2 regions of the Microbacterium sp. CFBP9023 genome follow, and region 1 is predicted to be linked to the other one. Evidence: predicted binding sites of a transcription regulator. Region 1 holds the regulator's gene; the other holds the start of a gene.
The links. Region 1 encodes LexA, which represses DNA repair genes until DNA is damaged. Its sites were predicted from a motif close to TCGAACANNTGTTCGA; they were not measured.
Positions count from the first base shown of each region.

Region 2: the regulator LexA is predicted to act here: its motif matches at 1,637-1,652, upstream of SOM10_RS13370 (HNH endonuclease signature motif containing protein).

Region 1 is NZ_JAXCWI010000002.1:36,004-39,413, forward strand. Features, by position in the region: gene hisB (imidazoleglycerol-phosphate dehydratase HisB) at 1-14, opposite strand, end outside; gene SOM10_RS10435 (histidinol-phosphate transaminase) at 11-1,105, opposite strand; gene SOM10_RS10440 (LysM peptidoglycan-binding domain-containing protein) at 1,197-1,559, opposite strand; gene lexA (transcriptional repressor LexA) at 1,842-2,528, shown strand; gene SOM10_RS10450 (prolyl oligopeptidase family serine peptidase) at 2,584-3,410, shown strand, end outside.
Region 2 is NZ_JAXCWI010000002.1:585,735-589,144, reverse strand. Features, by position in the region: gene SOM10_RS13380 (EamA family transporter) at 1-841, shown strand, start outside; gene SOM10_RS13375 (GNAT family N-acetyltransferase) at 1,022-1,423, shown strand; gene SOM10_RS13370 (HNH endonuclease signature motif containing protein) at 1,717-3,276, shown strand.

The DNA.
Region 1 (3,410 bases):
GCGGGGCTGCTCATGAAGCCGATCCTATCGAGGCAAGGGCATCGAGGAATGTCGTGGTCTCCGCCTCGGTGCCCGCGGTGACTCGGAGGTGCCCGGGGATCCCGACGTCGCGGATGAGAACACCCTGCTCGTACAGCTGCTGCCAGACCTTCTGGGGCTCTGCGACGCCCCCGAACAGGACGAAGTTCGACCAGGACTCATGCGGGGTGTACCCCAGCGCCTCGAGCGTCGCGGAGATGCGATCCCGCTGCTCGACGATCTCCTCGACCATGCCGAGCATCACGTCGGAGTTGCGCAGAGCGGCGACGGCTGCGGCCTGCGTGAGAGCGCTGAGGTGGTACGGCAGGCGCACGAGCCGCAGAGCGTCGATGAAGGCAGGATCCGCGGCGAGGTACCCCACGCGGGCACCCGCGAACGCGAAGGCCTTGCTCATCGTGCGGGAGACGGCGAGCCGCGGTCGTCCCTCGAGAAGGGTCAGAGCCGATGCCGCGTCGTGCGGCGCGAACTCCTGGTACGCCTCGTCGACGACGACGATTCCGTTCGACGCCTCGTACACGGCCTCGACGACGTCGAGGCCCAGCGGCGTGCCTGTCGGATTGTTCGGAGAGCACAGCAGGATGACGTCAGGATCGACATCTCGCACCTGCGATGCCGCCTCTTCGGGGGTGATCGTGTAGTCGGGCTGCCTGGTGCCGGCGACCCAGCGCGCTCCGGTGCCCTTCGAGATCAGCGGATACATCGAGTAGGTCGGGGCGAAGCTGAACGCCGTGCGGCCCGGCCCGCCGAACGCCTGCAGAATGTGCTGAAGGACCTCGTTCGACCCGTTGCCCGCCCAGATCTGAGCCGGTTCGAGACCATGACCGAGGTACTCCGCGAACCCTTCGCGGAGCGTGGTGAACTCGCGATCCGGGTAGCGGTTGACATCGCGGAGCGCGACCGCGATGTCGTCCAGGATGTCACTGGCGACCGCGTCGGGAACCGGATGCGTGTTCTCGTTGACGTTGAGTGCGATCGGAAGAGGCGCTTGCGGCGCTCCATAGGGCGTAAGCCCTCGGAGGTCGTCGCGAAGAGGGAGGTCGGCGAGTGATGCAGTCACCCTTCCCATGGTAGGCCGCCTTCGCTACACAGACGCTCGTGGTGACGGAGTGTGAACGCGCTTCCGCGCCGCACCGCTCGATCGAACGGCCCTCACGGGTTCATTCCGAATACTGCGCCGGAATCGCCAGCTCCTGGCCGATCTGCAGCTCGCCGCCGCGCAGCAGGTTCAGACGCGTGATGTCGCCGATCACGTCGCGAGGATCCGCGCCGGGGGCCACGCTCTCGGCGATCGACCACAGCGTGTCGCCGGGCATCACCGTCACCGTCGCGAACGATGCCGTGGCGGTCTGTTCGCCTGAGGCCATCGCACTGCCGCCGCTGAGTGCGGCGAATGCGATCCCGGCTGCGAGCGGCACGGCCGCGACAGCGAGAACGACACGTCGACCGCGCGCCGTCAGCTTGAGCCGCGTCGCCGGACGAGCCGGAAGGACTGCTGCACTGCTGAAGGTGATGGTGCTCATGTCGTGCTCCTCTGCATCTACCGCGTGGGCGGTGAAGTTGGCGTAGCGTTCGCATTCGCGCCTCGGCCGGGAGCCGTGAATGCGAAGCTACGTTCCGAAGTTATCTTCGAATTCGAACATCTGTCAAGCGTTCTTCGAAACAGAAGTCCGGGAATCGGCCGACACGCTCGAACAGATCTTCCACTTCGGCGCGATTCTCGGATACGGTTTCGATGTCAACACCCCACCACGGGCCTCCGACATTCGAACTGAGACGCCGGAATCGCACACCTGAGGAGCACCATGAGCGACATCTCCGCCCCCGACGCCGACGTCCCGCGCACCCGTCGCCGCAAGAGCCTGAGTCCCAAGCAGATGGCGATCCTCGAGGTCATCCAGACGTCGATCAGCCGTCACGGGTACCCGCCGAGCATGAGAGAGATCGGCGACGCCGTGGGCCTCAAGTCGCTGTCCAGCGTGACCCACCAGCTCGGCCAGCTCGAGCTGAGCGGATATCTGCGACGCGACCCCGGCAAGACCCGTGCCATGGAAGTGCTCATCGACCTCCCCGGCACCAGCGGAGAGAATCCCGCCGATGTGGCGACCCCCGTGGGCGATGCGGCGCTCGTGCCGCTCGTCGGCCGCATCGCCGCAGGTGTCCCGATCACCGCCGACCAGCAGGTCGAGGAGATCTTCCCGCTCCCCCGGCAGCTCGTCGGCAAGGGCGACCTGTTCATGCTCAAGGTGTCCGGCGAATCGATGATCGATGCGGCGATCTGCGACGGCGACTGGGTCGTGGTGCGGTCGCAGAGCAGCGCCGAGAACGGCGAGATCGTCGCCGCCATGCTCGACGGCGAGGCGACGGTGAAGGTTCTCCGTCGACGCGACGGCCACACCTGGCTGCTGCCTCGCAACTCCGCATTCGAGCCGATCCTCGGCGACGAGTCCGTCATCCTCGGCAAGATCGTCGCCGTGCTGCGCGCGGTCTGACTCCCCTCCCACCCTGCCGGTGACGGCGGGCGTCGACGCACCATAGGCTCGAACCATGTCGTCGCCGTTCGGTACCTGGACCTCTCCGTTCACCCCCGACCGGATCGCTGCGTCGTCTCCGCGGATCGATGGCAGCGCCTTCGTGGCTGACGAGATCTGGTGGGGTGAGTCGATCCCTGCCGAGGGCGGTCGCTTGACCGTGCGAAGTTCGACGGGTGCCGAGATCCTCCCCGCGCCATGGAGTGCTCGGTCTCGCGTCCACGAGTACGGCGGCGGGGCGTGGACCGCGGATGCCGACGGCACGCTGTACTTCGTCGATGCCAAGGATCAGCGCGTGCACCGCATGCCCCGCGGCGGTGTCCCCGTTCCTCTGACACCCCCGGGCCCGGCGCACGGCGGTCTGCGTCTGCAGAGCGGCCGCCTGTTCGCCGTGCGGGAGGATCTGTCCGTCTCCCCTCACCGACGCGCCATCGTCGAGATCCCGACCGACGGGTCGGCATCCGACCGGCCTGCGCTGTTGAAGACCCTCGTCGAAGGCGAGTCGTTCTACGCTCATCCGGCACTGTCTCCCGACGGTTCTCGTGCAGCGTGGGTCGAGTGGTCCGGCGATCGGATGCCGTGGCAGCGAGCGTCGTTGGTGATCTCGGACGGCACCGCGCGCACAGAGCTGTCCACTCGCGCCGCGCTGCAGCCCGAGTGGACGGCTGACGACGAGATCGTGTACTCCGACGATCCCTCGGGCCGCTGGGCTCTGCACCGACAGCGTGTCAGCGGAGCCCAGGCGGTCGGCACGGCGGAGCAGATCATCGACGACGACGCCGACACGGGATACGGCCTCTGGGTGCTCGGCAATCGCTGGTACCGCCCGCTCGCCGACGGTCG
Region 2 (3,410 bases), 550 kb from region 1:
CGTCCTCGCCGCAGCCGTCACTCACGCCGCCTGGAACATCATCGCCCACGGCGTGAGCCGCGCAGGGACGCCGTTCCTCTGGTGGGGGGCCGTCGGAGGAACCGCCGTCTGGATCGGGGTCGTGCCGTTCACCGGAGGGCTCGGCACCGACGACGTGCTGGCGTTCCTGCTCGGCGTCGGAGTCTCCGGTGTGCTGCACGTCGCCTACATGGCGGTGCTGCAACGCGGATATCGCGAAGGCAACCTCTCGACCGTCTACGCGACGGCTCGGGGCACCGGGCCGTTCCTCTCTGTGATCGTCGCCGTGCTGGTGCTCGGGGAGCGCCCGTCGGCCCTCGCGCTCACCGGTGTCGCGGCGATCATCCTCGGAGTCGTCGCGATCGGTCTCGTCGACCGAGGACGCGCCGACCGGTCGCGTCGCCTGGATCCCGGGCTCGTGTTCGGTCTGCTCACCGGCGTCGCGATCGCGGTCTACACGATCTGGGACGCCAACGCCGTGCGCACGTGGAACCTCTCGCCCGTCGCCTTCATGGTGGGGACGATGCTGCTCGAGATCCCGTTCTACTCGCTCGGCGTCCGAGGCCGATGGGCGGCCGTTCGCGCGCTCGGCCGCACCCAGTGGAAGCGCATCGTGGCTTTCAGCATCCTGTCGCCGCTCTCGTACATCCTGGTGCTCACGGCCATCCAGATCGCTCCGGTCGCACTGGTCGCGCCGCTGCGCGAAGTCAGCGTCGTGCTGGTCAGCCTGTTCGGTGTCTTCGCCCTGAAGGAGAGCAGGCCCGGATGGCGTCTCGCCGCGTCCGCGGTCGTCGCCGGCGGGATCGTGCTGCTCGCGCTGTAGCGGTGGATCTGCAGCGGTGGGGCTGTGGTCGTGGTTCTGTGGTCGTGGTCGTGGTCGTGGTCGTGGTCGTGGTCGTGGTCGGGGTCGTGGTCGCTCCGGGTGCGTGGCCTGCGTGATTGTATGGATGCTGTGTGCGCCGGGTGGAGTCTTCGAGAGAGCAGTCCGTCGGATGCGCACTGGATGTCGGAGCTGCGAGCGATCGTCATGCGTGCCGATCTGGAGCGTCTCGGACGCTTCGACCCGGTGCGTGTGCGGCAGCGGTTCCTCGATGGGTTCGTCCCGCAGAACACGCGAGTGATCGTGGTTGCCGGGCAGGACGTTGGCCTCATCGCGGTGAGGCCCGAGAGCGACGCGGTGTGGATCGAGCACTTCTACCTCGATCCCGCTCAGCAGGGCCGCGGCCTCGGCTCCGCGGTGCTGGCGGACGCCTTGGAGACGCGTCATGCGGGCGATGACCGGCCGTTCCGCCTCAATGTGCTGCAGGGCAGTCCGGCGCGACGGCTGTACGAGAGGCACGGCTTCGAGCTCGAGAGCGAAGACGCGGTCGACGTCTTCATGAAGGCCGAGCCGCTCCGGCGCTGATCGGGTGCCCCGTGACGGGTGCTCGGTCTGGGGTCTCGTTCCTCGTGTCTGGGTCCTTGTTCCTCGTTCCTCGTGTCTCGTTCCTCTTGTCTCTTCCTCGTTCCTCGTTTCTCGTTCCTCGTTTCTCGTTTCTCGTTCCTCTTGTCTCTTCTGCCCTCGTTGACTGGTCTCTCCGCTCCTCTTGTGCCTGCGTTGTGCGGCATTCCGGGGGATTGGAATACGTGCTCTGATCTGGTCTAAATCGGACTGGTTTCGGGGGTCGAATGTCGGTGGTTCCGTGATGACTCGAGGGTATGAACAGCATCGTGGAGCGTCTGGGTCGGGTCGTCGCTGACCTTGATGCGGTGCTGTGTGATGACGCGCTGGCGGGGTTGAGCGATGCGGAGCGTGTCGCGGTGCTGCAGGCGGCGGGGGCCGTGTTCCGGCGGGCCGAGGCGGTGATCGTGGAGACCGTGGCGACCGGGGATCCTGCGGGGTTTCCGCATGCGGCAGGGTGTCGCGGGGTGAACGAGCTGGTGCAGCGGATGGTGGGCGTGGATGTGCGGGGTGCGTCCCGGGTCGACAGGGTCGTCGATCTGGTGCGCCGGCCGGTGAGTCTGGCGGGGGAGCGGATGCCGGCGCGGTGGTCGGAGATGCGCGTGGCCTTGTTGGATGGTGTGGTGGGTGTCACGGGGTTTCTGGCGGCGACGGGCCCGATCGAGCGGGTGTGGGACCGGTTGAGCGTGGATCAGCGGTTGGCGGCGGATGTGGCGTTGGCGGGGTGCGCCCGCGGGCACGGGATCGGCGGGGGCGCGGATTCTGGTCCGGCGCCGACGGTGCAGGACCTGAAAGCTCTTGCGGAGGATCTCGCCTCGATGTTCGACCCGGACGGGGAGGAGCCGAAGGATGAGGACGCGCGGCGCAAGCGCGGGATCACGATCGGTCGTCTCACGGACGGGATGCATGCGATCCGGGGGTATCTGACTCCGGATGCCGCGGCCCAGTTGCAGCTGATCCTGGACGCGATGCTGAACCCGAAGGGTGACGGCCCGCCCATGCCGGGAGTGTTCTTCACCCCCAGCGGTGACACCGGTCACACAGACACAGACACAGACACAGACACAGACACAGACACCGGTGTTGACCCGGGTGTTGATCCGTTCAATATGGATGAGCGCAGCGTGCTCGATGGTCGCACCGCGTCGCAGAAACGCCACGATGCTCTCGCCGCCGCTCTCGCGATAGCCGCCCGTCACAAGGACATGCCCACGCTCGGTGGCGCATCCCCGGTGCTCGTCGTCACCGTTGACGCGACAGACCTCGCCCACCATGCGGAAGGTTCTGCTTTCGGTGCGGGCATCGCCGGCGCGGGTGGTGGTGCGGACATCGCCGGCGCGGGTGGTGGTGCGGGCAACGGCGGGTGGGCGACGATCCCTGGATCCGGTGCGCATGTGCCTGTGTCCGTCGCGGCGCAGACCGCATGTGCGGGGGCGATCCAGCGGGTGCTCCTGGACGAGGGGCGCATCATCGGGATCAGCACCACCGACCGCGTGTTCACCGTGCATCAACGCCGGGCGATCATCGCCCGCGACAAGGAATGCCTCATCCCCGGGTGTCACGTGCCCGCATCCTGGTGCGAGATCCATCACGTCACCGAACACGCCCGCGGTGGGCCGACCCACACCGACAACGGTGTGCCTCTGTGCTGGTGGCACCACCGATCCCTGAGCAGCTCGCAGTGGGAGATCCGCATGAACCACGGGCTCCCCGAAGTCCGTGGACCGAACTGGTGGGACCCCGAGCAACGCTGGCGCACCCCACAACACAGCCTCCCCGCGGACCGTGACCGAAGGCGCCTCGTTCGAACCGGGTGATACGCGGCGGCATCCTCACGGCAAGTGCTGCTGATCCCGAACAGCGGGCCGGACTCAGCGGGCCAGCCCCAGCGGGCCGGACTCACAGTGCCCGGCTCAACGGGCCCGTCTCGCCGTGCCCGGCTCAATGGACG